Regions from separate parts of the Lawsonibacter sp. LCP25S3_E2 genome, predicted to be linked through region 1. Evidence: riboswitches for the same ligand, from Rfam matches in the RefSeq annotation. Region 1 holds a riboswitch; the other holds the start of a gene.
The links. A riboswitch is a leader RNA that binds a small molecule or an ion and turns the genes downstream of it on or off. The one in region 1 is predicted to bind glycine.
Positions count from the first base shown of each region.

Region 2: another riboswitch for glycine. It lies ahead of ACTQ3R_RS07525 (alanine/glycine:cation symporter family protein); the one in region 1 lies ahead of ACTQ3R_RS14790 (alanine/glycine:cation symporter family protein).

Region 1 covers NZ_JBQKJL010000023.1:33,830-40,915, forward strand. Annotated here, with positions in the region: gene ACTQ3R_RS14780 (helix-turn-helix domain-containing protein) at 1-455, shown strand, start outside; gene secA (preprotein translocase subunit SecA) at 520-3,276, opposite strand; glycine riboswitch at 3,609-3,711, shown strand; gene ACTQ3R_RS14790 (alanine/glycine:cation symporter family protein) at 3,828-5,246, shown strand; gene rlmD (23S rRNA (uracil(1939)-C(5))-methyltransferase RlmD) at 5,356-6,726, shown strand; gene ACTQ3R_RS14800 (phospholipase D-like domain-containing protein) at 6,964-7,086, shown strand, end outside.
Region 2 covers NZ_JBQKJL010000006.1:145,837-152,922, reverse strand. Annotated here, with positions in the region: gene ACTQ3R_RS07545 (SpoIIIAC/SpoIIIAD family protein) at 1-27, opposite strand, end outside; gene spoIIIAC (stage III sporulation protein AC) at 27-221, opposite strand; gene ACTQ3R_RS07535 (stage III sporulation protein AB) at 270-779, opposite strand; gene ACTQ3R_RS07530 (stage III sporulation protein AB) at 780-1,691, opposite strand; gene ACTQ3R_RS07525 (alanine/glycine:cation symporter family protein) at 1,788-3,176, opposite strand; glycine riboswitch at 3,312-3,396, opposite strand; glycine riboswitch at 3,400-3,482, opposite strand; gene ACTQ3R_RS07520 (ABC transporter substrate-binding protein) at 3,863-5,089, shown strand; gene ACTQ3R_RS07515 (branched-chain amino acid ABC transporter permease) at 5,254-6,162, shown strand; gene ACTQ3R_RS07510 (branched-chain amino acid ABC transporter permease) at 6,176-7,086, shown strand, end outside.

The DNA.
Region 1 (7,086 bases):
ATAAGCTGGTCAAAATGTGCGAGCTGTTTGAGGTATCCATGGACAGCCTGGTACGGGGGATTGAGCCCCAGGAGACGACAGACGATCCACCAATGGCTGCGGCACCGCAGAAGGAATACAGTCCGAATATTCGAATCGTCCTGGGGTTGATGCTGGTGTTTTTCGGCCTTTTCGTCTTTACCTTACTGGCCTTTTTTCGGCACGCAAGGCTGGACGAGGCCCTGGTTTGGAGCGCCCCGCTGCTGGTGACCGGGGGAATGAGCCTGAAATTTCCAAAGCACCCGGTTCTGGCGGCGTTCTGGGGACTGTGGGGGCTTTATACACTGGTGCTGACCCCGTTCCTTTTCTTGAGTGCCCGGAAGGTCTTGGTATTTTTTGTAGGAGACTTGATTCTGACCGGAGTGCTGATTATCAGCACCCTGAGGATAAAAGAGCGGGAAAAGGACAACGAATAAACGATAAAACAAAGCAAGGCCCGAGACCATTGGTCTCGGGCCTTCTTGTTCAGGTTTTGGGGTGTTACATCTGCTCAGGGTGATACTCCTTGCAGGTGCACTTCTTCCACTTCAAGCCGCTGCCGCAGGGGCAGGGGTCGTTGCGGCCGATCTTGATCACCTTGCGGGCGGGCTGCTTCTTTACAGTGCCGTCGTCGGCGCCGGACTCGCCGGTGACCTTGGCCACCCGCTCCCGCTTGACCTCCTCGTTCTTTCTCAGACGGACCAGGAACAGCCGGCGCAAAGTCTCTTCCTGAATGGCGGCTACCATCTGCTCGAACATCTCGTAGCCTTCCTTCTTGTAGGCCACCACGGGGTCGGTCTGGGCGTAAGCCCGCAGACCGATGCCCTGACGCAGCTCGGTCATGGCATCGATGTGATCCATCCAGTACTCGTCTACCACCCGGAGCATGATGACCCGCTCCAGCTCCCGCATGATGGGGGAACCAAATTCCTGCTCCTTGGCCTGATAGACGGCCTGGGCCTTGTCCAGAACCAGCTGGGTGAGCCCCTCGGCATCATACTGGCTGAGCTCCTCGTCCGAGAGCATGAGCTCTCCCACAGGCAGGAACATGGTGCGGAAGTGGGAGATGGCTTCCTGGAAGCCATCGGCGGTCATGTGGTTCTGCTCGCCGATGTGGCCCTGGATGGCGGACTCAATCATGGTGCGGAGCATATTCTGGATCGAGGCCTGGAGGTCCTCGCCGTCCAGAACCTGGCGGCGCTGCTTGTAGATGATCTCACGCTGGGTGTTCATCACGTCGTCATACTGCAGCACGTTCTTACGGGTCTGGAAGTTCCGGGACTCTACCTGCTTCTGGGCGTTCTCAATGGCGCCGGAGAGCATCTTGGCATCAATGGGGGTATCCTCGTCCACGCCCAGCTTCTCCATCATGTTCATCACCCGCTCAGAGCCGAACAGGCGCATGATGTCATCTTCCAGGGACAGGAAGAACCGGGTCTCGCCGGGGTCGCCCTGACGGCCGGCACGGCCGCGCAGCTGGTTGTCGATACGCCGGGACTCGTGACGCTCGGTGCCCAGAATGAACAATCCGCCCACTTCCCGGACCTTGTCGGCCTCGGCGCGGATCTCGTCTTTATATTTGGCCTCCGCCTCAGAGAACTGTTTCCGGGCATCCAGGATCTCCTGGTTGTCCGTCTCAGCAAAGCCAGTGGCTTCGGCGATGAGCTCATCGCTCATGCCGGCCTTGCGCAGATCGGCCTTAGCCAAAAACTCCGCGTTGCCGCCGAGCATGATGTCAGTACCACGGCCGGCCATGTTAGTGGCCACGGTGACGGCGCCGAACTTACCAGCCTGGGCCACGATCTCAGCTTCCTTTTCGTGGTTCTTGGCGTTCAGAACGTTATGCTTGATGCCGCGGCGCTTAAGGATCTCAGAGAGCTCCTCAGACTTTTCAATGGACACAGTACCCACCAGTACGGGCTGCCCCTTGGCGTGACACTCCTCGATCTGGTTGACAATAGCCCGGAGCTTGCCGGCAGTGTTCTTATAGACCACGTCGGGGTCGTCGATACGGGCCAGAGGCTTGTTGGTGGGGATCTCCACGATGTCCAGCTCATAGATGGTGCCGAACTCCTCCGACTCGGTCATGGCGGTACCGGTCATGCCGGAGAGCTTGTCATAGAGACGGAAGTAATTCTGGAAGGTGATGGTAGCCAGGGTCTTGGACTCGTTGGCCACCTCCACGTGCTCCTTGGCCTCGATGGCCTGGTGGAGGCCCTCGTTATACCGGCGGCCGAACATCAGACGGCCGGTGAACTCGTCCACAATGATGACCTGGCCGTCTTTGACCACGTAGTCGATGTCCCGCTTCATTACACCACGGGCCTTGATGGCCTGGTTGATGTGGTGAGAGAGGGTGGTGTTCTCCATATCGGCCAGGTTTTCCACCTGGAAGAACTGCTCGGCCTTTTGGATGCCCCGTGCGGTGAGGGTAGCGGTGCGGGCCTTTTCATCCACGATGTAGTCCGCATCGATGCTGGTATCCTCTTCCTCTTTGTCGTCTACCTTGGCGATGCGCTGGCACTTGAGCTTGGAGACGAACTGGTCGACAATGGTGTAGAGCTGGGTGGACTTTTCGCCCTGGCCGGAGATGATCAGGGGGGTGCGGGCCTCGTCGATGAGGATGGAGTCCACCTCGTCCACAATAGCGAAGGCGTGGCCCCGCTGGACCAGCTCCTGAGAGTAGATGGCCATGTTGTCCCGCAGATAGTCAAAGCCGAACTCGTTGTTCGTGCCGTAGGTGATGTCTGCCTGATAGGCGGCTTTCTTGGCCTCACCCACCACGCCGTGAATCACCAGGCCCACGGTCAGGCCCATGAAACGGAACACCTTGCCCATCCACTCGCTGTCGCGCTTGGCCAGGTAATCGTTGACGGTAATAACATGCACGCCCTTGCCTGCCAAAGCGTTCAGGTAGGCAGGAAGGGTAGCCACCAGGGTCTTACCTTCGCCGGTCTTCATCTCGGCGATCCGGCCCTGGTGCAGCACGATGCCGCCCACCACCTGGACCCGATAGGGGCGCATACCCAGCACACGCCAGGCAGCCTCACGGCAGGCGGCAAAGGCCTCGGGCAGAATGTCGTCCAGAGTCTCGCCGTTGGCAAGGCGGGCTTTCAGCTCGGGGGTTTTAGCCTGAAGCTGCTGGTCAGTAAGGGCCTTATATTCCTCCTCCAGAGCGTCCACCTTGTCGGCGATGGGGTAGATGGACTTCAGCTCCCGCTGAGAGGAGGTGCCAAAAAGTTTGGTAAACAGGCTCATAACGAAAACACCTCTCGGTTGCAGATTTGCGACAAAATTTGCGCATAGTAATACATTTTAGCTAATCGTGATAGAGTATATCACACTCAGAGGTTAGAAAAAAGACCAAATTGTAAACTTTTACTGTGAAACTAAACAAAGAAACTGGGGGAGACTGCTAGGAATCCGTGACTGACGTATAATTGTTCGCCAGGGGTTGACAAATGTTCCCTGCTGTGGTATGGTTACCACGCAACTGAATAGGACAGACGAAGCGCCCAGGAAAATGGCCAAAGCGGCCTGCCGAAGGAGTAACACTCTCAGGTTTCCCTATGGGGATGAGGACTGTGCGCGGATGTAACTCTGGAGAAGCTCGTTAAGCCGAGTGCCGAAGGTGCAAAGCGGGGACGGTTCACGCCCTGCCAATCTCTCAGGCAAAAGGACAGAGGAAACAGGTGCCCTGGGGGCATCTGCTTTATGCGCACGGTTTGGTTGCCGGGCGTATATTCTCCGGAGCGGTCGATTCTATCGGTCGTTCCGTTTTTTTATTTTTTAGGAGGGAGAAAATCAATATGTCCGAATTCATCGCTTCGGTAGAGGAAGTGCTCTACCCAATTGTGGCTAACATCAACGTCTATTTGTCCAACTACATTCTGGTGTTCCTGCTCATCGGCGTAGGCCTGTGGTATTCCATCAAAACCCGGTTTGTCCAGGTGCGCTGCTTTGGAGAAGGGATGAAAAAGGTCTTTGGCAACCTGTCCCTCAGCGGCGGGAAGCAGGAGCACGGCATGAGCTCCTTCCAGGCTCTGGCCACCGCCATTGCTGCCCAGGTGGGTACCGGCAACATCGTGGGTGCCTCCGGCGCCATCCTGGCCGGCGGACCAGGCGCTATTTTCTGGATGTGGATCATTGCCTTCTTCGGTATGGCTACCATCTATGCCGAGGCTACTCTGGCCATCAAGACCCGCCGGAAGGACCCGGACGGCTCCTATCACGGCGGCCCGGTGTACTACATTACCACCGCGTTTCAGGGTGCGTTCGGTAAATTCCTGGCCGGCTTCTTTGCGGTAGCCATTATCCTGGCTCTGGGCTTTATGGGCTGCATGGTGCAGTCCAACTCCATCGGCTCCACCTTCCAGACCGCCTTTGGTGTGCCCTCCTGGATCGTGGGTATCGTGCTGGTGGTGGTGTGCGGCCTGATTTTTGTGGGCGGCGTGCAGCGGCTGGCCGCGGTGACGGAGAAGATTGTCCCCGTCATGGCTGTCATCTTCCTGGCCGGCGGCCTGGTGGTACTGGTCATGCGGGCTGCCTACATTCCCGCTACCTTTGCCATGATTTTCAAGTATGCCTTTGAGCCCCAGGCCATTATCGGCGGCGGCTTTGGCTATGCCCTGAAGGAGGCCATCAGCCAGGGTGCCAAGCGTGGCCTGTTCTCCAATGAGGCCGGTATGGGCTCCACTCCCCACGCCCACGCCCAGGCCAATGTGAGCGACCCCCACGACCAGGGCGTAGTGGCCATGATCGGCGTCTTCATGGATACCTTCGTGGTGCTGACCCTGAACGCTCTGGTGGTCATCTCCACCCTATATACTCCGGACGGACCTCTGGCGGAGTGCGGCGCTGCCGCGGCCAGCACGACTCTGAATAAGGCCAACCTGGCTCAGACTGCCTTTGGCAGCGTGATGGGAACGGAGGCCGGCGCCATGTTTGTGGCGGTGTGTCTGTTCTTCTTCGCCTTCTCCACCATTCTAAGCTGGAACCTGTTCGGCAAGATCAATGTGGTCTATCTGTTTGGCAAGAAGTCTGCCAAGATTTATTCCGCCATCGGCCTGGTATTTATTTTCCTGGGTACTTTGATGTCCAACGATCTGGTGTGGGAGATGACGGATATGTTCAATAACCTGATGGTCATTCCCAACGCCATCGGCCTGTTTGCCCTCACCGGTATGGTGGTCAGCTCTACCCACGGGGTTGGGACCTGCAAGAAGTAAAAAGTTCTCGTTCGCCCGGCCTCTGGGAGGAGGCCGGGCTTTTTTCCTTTACGAAGGGGAACGGACATGGTATGATGGAGAAAATAAGGAAAACAGTGAGGAATTGCCCATGGAAGCCTGGAAGAAAAACAGCGTATACACCCTAGAGGTGGATGGATATACGGCCGAGGGTATGGGAGTCGCCCGGCTGGAGGGCCGGGTGGTGTTTGTCCCCGGCACCATCCGGGGGGAGCAGTGGCAGGTGCAGCTGCTGAAGGTCAACAAACATGTGGCCTGGGGCAGGGGAGTGCAGCTGCTTCGTTCCTCGCCGGAACGCTTGGAGCCCGATTGCCCGCTCTACGGCCGGTGCGGGGGCTGCCAATTCCGGCACATGACCTATGAGGAGGAGCTGCAGGGGAAGCGGCAGCGCATTCAGGATGCGCTGAGCCGTCTGGGCGGGGTAGAACTACAACTATCCGATGTATTGGGCGCGGAAAATACAATGCGTTATCGGAATAAGGTGCAGTTTCCTGTATCTGTGGAGAAAAATGGACTGGCAGTGGGATACTACCGCAGCCGCAGCCACGATGTACTGGACGCCCCGGACTGCGCGCTCCAGCCGGTGAGTGTGACTGCCCTTCGGCAGGCGTTTAAGGAATGGATGGAGGAATATGCCGTTCCTGCTTACGAGGAAAAGCAGGGCACAGGACTGGTGCGCCACCTCTATGTGCGCACCAACAGCCGGGGAGAGAGCCTGGTGTGTGTGGTGGTCAACGGGAAGAAGCTTCCCTATGAAGCGGAGCTGGGGCAGCGCCTGGTCCAGGCGGAGCCGGGGCTTGTGGGGATTGTGCTCAATGCCAACACACGGGATACCAATGTGATCCTGGGACCGGAATCCCGCACCCTCTGGGGGCGGGATTGGCTGGAGGAGGAGCTGTGCGGCCTGACCTTCCGGCTGTCGGTGCCATCCTTCTTTCAGATCAATCGTGCCCAGACTCAGCGGCTGTATGCCCTGGCCCTTGACTTTGCCGGTCTGACCGGGAACGAGACGGTGCTGGACCTCTATTGCGGGATTGGCACCATCTCCCTGGCCATGGCCAAGGAAGCGGGGAAGGTCATTGGGGCGGAGATCGTCCCTCAGGCCATTGAGGACGCGAAGGAAAATGCCCGGCGAAACGGCCTGGAAAACACGGAGTTTTTCTGCGGTGATGCGGGAGCGGTGGCGGAGAAGCTGGCACAGGAGGGCGTGCATCCTCAGGTGATTTGTGTTGACCCACCCCGGAAGGGGCTGGGAGAAGAAGTCCCCGCGATCTTGGCCGGGATGGGACCGGAGCGGATCGTCTATGTGTCTTGTGACCCGGCCACACTTTCCAGGGATGTAAAGCGCTTCGGAACGCTGGGCTACCGGGCAGTCCGGGCCCAGGGCGTGGATCTGTTTCCCCGGTGTGCCCACGTGGAGACGGTAGTATTGATGTCAAAGGTCGGAGTGGAATACGCTTGAAAGCCCAGTAATACTGCGGTTTTCGGGCAATCGGGCAAATGTGGCATCGGGCAAAGCGAACGCTTCTCGGTAACTTATCCAAAGGCAGATCGGGTCAAAAAGTGTGAGAGTTGAGTTGCCACGATAGATGTTACTATGTTGAGTTGCCGAGTTAGATGTTGGGGTAGTTGTGGCTGTGAGATAGATGTTACTTGTTGAGTGATGAGCGAAATATTATTAAGGGAGGAGAGGCTATAATTGACAGAAATTGAATATAGAAAACTACTCATTGATTCAGTGCGTGCCGGAGATTACCCTGAAAAAGATGGACTGCTTGAATTGTTGAATATTTGCTCATTAAGGTTTGAAAAAACTAATGTT
Region 2 (7,086 bases), on a different contig from region 1:
CCCGGCCAGCTTGACCATCGTCTCCATCACAGGCCAAACAGGGTCTTTACCAGGTCAAAAAGACTGGCAATCTCCCGCACCACCATCATCAGCACCACTACCAGCCCCGCAAGCGTGGTCATCATGGCCTGTTCGTCCCGCCCTGCCCGGCTGAGCACCTGGTTGAGCACTGCCACCAGGATGCCAATGGCGGCAATCTTAAAGATCAGATCTACATCCAATGTAATTTCCCTACCTTCTTTGGTATTTTTCGTGGGGCTCCTGCCCGTTTACAGCAATAAAATAACCAGAAACGCTCCGCCCGACAGTCCCAAAACCTGGTAGACCCGGCCCTGCCGCCGGCGCTCCTCCTCCCACCGCTGGGCCAACTTCTCCAGAGCCCGGCGCACCACCTGGGTCCCTTCCCGCTGGGCCTGTCCGTCATAGCGCCCCAATATATCACCCAAAGGAGACAGGGCAGCCCTTCCCTCCTCCCCCAGCTCCTCCAGTCCGGCTACCTGCCGCCGCCAAAGGGTGGAAAAATCCTCTCGGTCCAGCCGATCCAGTCCTCGCACACAGGCCTCCATCAGTCTTTTGGCTGGCCCGGCACTGCGGTTCGCCACTCGCTCCAGCAGCTGCCCCAGAGGAGGGGAACCAAGCTCTAGTTCCCCTTCCACCAGCGCCAGGGCCTGAGCCATCTGTCTCAAACTCCTGCTCTTCCGGCGCAGAGTTTCCGCTGCCTGAAATCCCAAATATCCACACCCCGCCGCCAACAGCGTCGCTCCTATGAGATGGACCATTTACCTCAACTCCTCTATGTGATAGCTGCGCTTTTCTCCGTCCCTCCGAATTTGGACGCAGTAACGAAACAGCCGCTTTTCCATCAGCGCACGGTACACCGGTCTGCGCTCCAGGTCCTCCCATCCCGCCCCATGGGCGGTGGCCAGCAGTGTGACGCCACACCCCGCCGCCGTCTCCAGCGCTGCCACATCCTCGGGGGCGGTGATCTCATCCACCGCCAGCACTTGTGGGTTCATGGCCCGCAGAAGGAGCATGAGTCCCTGGGCTTTTGGACAGCCCTCCACCACATCGGTACGGGGCCCCACCTCCAGCTGCGGTTCCCCCTGAAAGAGGGCGGCTACCTCTCCCCGTTCATCCGCCAGAGACACCCGCAGGGGACAACACCCCTCCCCCCAGGACACGGCACGGATCAGGTCCCGGAGCAGGGTGGTTTTTCCCAGTCCCGGAGGAGAGAGGATCAAGGTATCCGCCAACCGTCCCCCTGGACACAGCCCGTCCAAAACAGGGGCGCAGGCCCCCTTGATCTGCCGGGCTATGCGGATGCTGGCCGAGGAGAATGCGCGCAGGGCATGGATCTGCCCTGCTTCCATGGCGGCAGTTCCGCACAAGCCGATCCGGTGCCCCCCCTGGATCGTCAGGTATCCTTGACGCACCTGAGGCAGTACTGTGTGTACCGAAGCCTGACTGGCGATTTCCAAAAGCTGCTCCAACTCTCGGCTCTCCACCGGTGCTCCCCCCAAAGAACGCTCCCCCTCCGGCAGCAGGGCGGTCATGGGCCAGCCTGTCCGCAGCCGCAGTTCCTCCACTCTGCCCTGGTCCGCCTCACTCAGCGCCAGGGCCTCCCGCCGCAGGCGCTGGGGAAGTGCCCCTACCGCCTGGCGATATGCCTGGGATGCTTTTGTCTTTTGCATAACTTCACCCGCCTTTGTCTCATCTATATGAGGACAGGCCCGGCCATATGCAAAAAAATACCGGCGGCCCTGATAGGGCCGCCGGTCAAAGCGGTTTTATTTTTTTATGGTCCTGTTGAAATAATCCCGGCTCAGCCTGGCCACCACACCGGACAAGGCCAACAGGCCCACCAGGTTGGGGATAGCCATCATGCCGTTCAAGGTGTCGGCGATGCTCCACATGAGTTTCCCGGAGCCCGTGGACCCCACCACGCACATCAGCACAAAGGCTGCTTTATAGACGATTTTGATCACCTTATTCTCCCCTGTCAGATAGCCCCAGCACCGCTCACCATAATAGCTCCAGCCCAGAATGGTGGAAAGGGCAAAGAACAAAAGGCTGACTTGAATGATAAGGCCACCCAGCTCACCGGGGAGAATGGTATTGAAGGCCTTCACCGCCGCGGCACCGTTGGAGGTATGGGCGGCCAGCGCAGTCTCTCCCAGCTCCAGGCCGGACAAAAGCACCGTCAGAGAGGTGATGGTACAGATGACAATAGTGTCGATGAACACCTCAAACACTCCCCACATAGCCTGCTCGATCGGTTCGTCGGTGGAGGAGGCAGCGTGGGCAATGGGGGCAGAGCCGAGTCCGGCCTCATTGGAGAACACACCACGGGCAAAACCCTGCTTCATTGCTACCATGAAGGCGTAGCCAAACACACCGCCGCCCACCGCCTCCATACTGAAAGCGCTGGTCACAATGTTGGCAAGCACACCGGGGACATCTCCAATGCGCATAACGATCACGACCACACCGGCCAGGATATAGAAGATGGCCATAAAGGGCACCAGATAGGAGGCCACCTGACCAATGCGCTTGACACCGCCGATGACCACAACGGCCACAATAACGGCCAGCAGTACGCCCGCCACCCTGGTGTCCATCCCGAACATTCCATTCATGGCTCCGGCAATCTCGCTGGACTGGGCGATATTACCGATTCCAAAGGAAGCGACACCGCCCAAAAGGGCAAAGAGCACGGCCAGGGGCTTCCAGCCCTTGCCCAGGCCCCGCTCAATGTAATACATGGGGCCGCCCTTGTGGGTGCCATTCTCATCGGTCACCCGGTACTCCAGAGCCAGGGCGATCTCGGCATATTTGGTACACATGCCAAAGAAAGCAGATACCCACATCCAAAACACAGCGCCGGGGCCCCCGATGAAGATGGCGCCGGTAACACCGGCAATGTTGCCTGTACCCACGGTGCCCGCCAGGGCAGTGGTCACCGCCTGGAAGGGGGACAAATTGCTCCCATGGTCTTTGTCTGACTTACGAAACAGAGATCCCACTGTATTTTTCATAATGTAACCAAACCGGCGCACCTGAACCCAGCCGGTGCGGCAGGTGAGAAACACACCAGTCCCCACCAACAGTGCCAGCATAATCGGGCCCCACACAAAGCCGCTGACTGCGCTGTTGACCGTGGTGATCATTTCCATCATGTTAATCCTTCCCCTCTCTGCAACATAGCCCAAACAGACAAACAGAGGAGTCCGGCCCGATGCCAAACCCCTCTTTTCCAAGCTATTGACGGCGATCCCGGCGGGTCCGGATTGGCCCCGATCCGTTTGCGCTGTCTCTGTCCTTTTGCCTGAGAGATTGACGGCGGAAGCTCCGCCGTTTTGCACCTTCGGCCCCCGCACAGGGCGGGTGTCTCCAGAGTGCCATCCGTCCACAGTCCTCGTACCTGAGAGCGTTACACCGTCGGTGGGCCCGTTAAAACGGGGCCGCTTCCCTGTGAACATCGTCTGGCCTGTTCAGTTGTCCGTTTGTTAAGGACAATTATATGCTCACAGCACACAAATTACAAGAAAATTTTCCGGTCGATTGCTTTATTTCGCTAATATATACAAAATATTTTTATATTCCCTCCAGTATTTCGGTATCTACTACAAAAACAGGTTTTAAAACGTCCCCATTCTCCCATATCTTGCGTTTGTTCTCCCCTCTTCTCGGCTCTCTGACAGGCAAATCTGCAACTTTGCAGAAAATACTTTGCAAATCTGTATTGCTTTTTCCCTGGCACCAAGGTATAATGTCACCATATTCGCGTACAAGTGTATTTGCCAGAAAAACATTTTTGTGGCAATTCCGCGCGAGCAACCTATTTGGAAAAGGAGTAAGAATGATGAAAAAGTTTCTTGCAAGCGCTCTTTCCGCTGCTATGATGCTGAGCCTGCTGGCCGGCTGCGGCGGAGGAAATACCTCTTCCGGCTCCACTCCCAGCGGTTCCGCCAGCACCGGCAGCTCTGCCGCCGCCGGTGACAAGGTTGTCAAGATCGGTGTCTTTGAGCCTGCCACCGGCGACTCTGCTTCCGGCGGCAAAAAAGAGATGCTGGGCATGCAGTTTGCCAACTCTGAGACTCCCACTGTCACCGTGGGCGGCGAGGAGTATCAGGTCCAGCTGGTCTACGCCGACAACGGCTCCACTACCGATAAGGCCCCCACCGCCGCCGCGCAGCTGGTCAGCGAGGGCGTGGCTCTGGTGCTGGGCTCCTATGGCTCCGGCGTGTCCATTGCCGCCAGCCCCACCTTCAGCAATGCAGGCATTCCCGCCATCGGCGTCACCTGCACCAATCCCCAGGTAACCGCCGGCAACGACCACTACTTCCGCATCTGCTTCCTGGACCCCTTCCAGGGCACCGTTCTGGCCAACTTCTCCATGGATAAGTTCCAGGCTAAGACCGCCTATTGTCTGGGCGAGGCGGGCAACGAGTACGACCAGGGCCTGATCGCCTTCTTCAAGACCGCCTTTGAAGCGGCCGGCGGCAAGGTCATCACCGACTCCTTCCCCACCAACAACTCTGACTTCAACTCCTACCTGAACAAGGCCAAGGCTGAGGGCGCCGATGTTATCTTTACCCCCGTGTCCATTGCCTACGCCACCCAGATCATCACCCAGGCCGCCTCTCTGGGTCTGGACATCCCCTTTGTGGGCTCCGACACTCTGGACGACAACATGGTTCTGGAGGCCGCCAAGGGCACCAACATCCAGCTGTACGTCTCCACCTTCTATCAGGAGGGCGGCAACCCCACCTTCGATGAGGGCGTGAAGAATTACATCAACACCGCTTCCGGCGCTCTGGACGCCAATGGCGGCAACGACACCGTGGCCGCTGTCACCGCTATGGGCTACGATGCCTACTATGTGGCTCTGGAGGCCATCAAGGCCGCCGACTCCGTGGACCCCGCCGCCATCAAGGCCGCGCTGTGGGATGTGGAGTATGACGGCGTGTCCGGCCACATCGCCTTTGACGACACCAACGGCGATGCGGTCCGCGATACCGCTTACATCAAGCACTCCACCAACGACGGCGCCTGGGAGCTGGAGACCCAGCAGACGGTGGCTCAGTAAGTCCACCCCGCACACAACGGACTGGATATTTGGCGGGGGCCCCACAGGGTCCCCGCCAAATCCTGATTATTCCCCGGCTGGGCCGCCTCAAAAGGAGGCGGGCCTTCCTCTTTTTGAGACAGCCCAGCGTCCCAACCACACATACATAATTGGGAGGAAATTCTATGGAATTTTTTATCTCCACCCTGCTGTTCGGCATTTCCGTGGGCGGCCAGTATGCTCTGATCGCCATCGGGTACACCATGGTATACGGCATTCTGCGTCTGATCAACTTCGCCCATGGTGATGTGTTCATGGTAGCCGGTCTGATGGGTATTTATCTGAACACCTTCCTGGCCGCCTGTCTCTCCCCTGCCCTGGTCATCCCTGTCATGCTCTTGCTGGTGCTGGTGCTGACAGTGGCCCTGGGCTTCTGCATTGAGCGGGTGGCCTATAAGCCCCTGCGCACCGCTCCCCGCATGTCGGTGATGATCTCCGCCATCGGCGTGAGCTATTTGCTCCAGAACTCCGCCACCTATATCACCGGCGGCCAGCCCATGATCTACCCCTCTATCCCCTTCCTGTCCGACACCATCACCGTGGCCGGAACCTCCATCAAGTGGGTAGTTATCCTCACCCCCTTCCTGGTGGTAGCCCTGGTAATCCTGCTCACCCAGCTCATCAACCACACCAAAATTGGTATGGCTATGCGCTCGGTGGCCAAGGACTTTGAGACCAGCCAGCTCATGGGCATTAAAATCAACTCCGTCATCTCCACCACCTTCATCATCGGCTCTGCCCTGGCGGCGGTGGGCTCCATGCTCTACTTCACTACCTACTCCTCCGTAGTGCCTACCGTGGGCTCCATGCCCGGCCTGAAGGCCTTTGTGGCGGCGGTGTTCGGGGGCATCGGCTCTATTCCCGGAGCGGTGATCGGCGCCTTCCTCATCGGCATCTGCGAGAACTTTGTAAAGATCCTGCCCTTTGAGGGAGCCACCACCTTCGTGGACGCCTTTACCTTCGCCCTGCTCATCATCATCCTGGTCTTTAAACCCACCGGATTGTTCGGGGAAAAGGCCACCGATAAGGTTTAAGGAGGTGCCCACAATGACATTGCAGAAAAAAGATAAAACGGGCGCTCTCATCGGCCTGGCCGCCGCGGCGGCCTTCCTCATTCTGGTCATCGTGCTGGAAAACACCCTTGCCCCCACCAGTCAGCTGTTTGTGGTGCTGAAAAAGGGTGCGGTCTACTCTCTTGTGGCCGTGTCCATGAACCTGCTCAACGGCTTTACCGGCCTGTTCTCCCTGGGCCAGGCGGGTTTCATGCTTCTGGGCGCCTATACCTACGCCATTCTCACTGTGCCTGTGGCTGTGAAGGATCAGGTATATTACCTCTTCGGCGGCTCTGCGGTGAAGTTCTCCCTGCCCGACCTCTTCGGCGGGCTGGACACCCCTGTGGGGCTCATTCTGGGCGTGATCCTGGCCATCCTGCTGGGCGGGTGCGTGGCCGCCCTGTTTGCCTGGCTCATCGGCCTGCCCGTACTGCGTTTGAAGAGCGACTACCTGGCCATCGCCACCCTGGGCTTTGCGGAGATCCTCCGGGCCATCTTCCAGTGGCAGGCCCTGGGTCCGGTCACCAACGGCGCCAATATGATCACCCAGATCCCCACCTTCAATAACTTCAACATCACCGGACCGGACGGCAAGGTGGTCCTCTATCTCTCCGCTTTCTTCCCCCTGCTCATTGCCACCTTGTGCATCATCGTCATCGTAATGCTCATCAATTCCTCCTACGGCCGGGCCTTCAAGGCCATCCGTGAGGATGAGATCGCCGCCGAAGCTATGGGCATCAACCTCCCCCGGCACAAGATGCTCTCCTTCTGCATCTCTTCCTTCTTCGCCGGGGTGGGCGGCGCCTTGTTTGCCATGTTCGCCAACAACGCCCAGGCCAAGGTCTACACCTCCACCATGACCTATGAGATCCTGCTCATCGTGGTCATCGGCGGCATCGGCTCCAT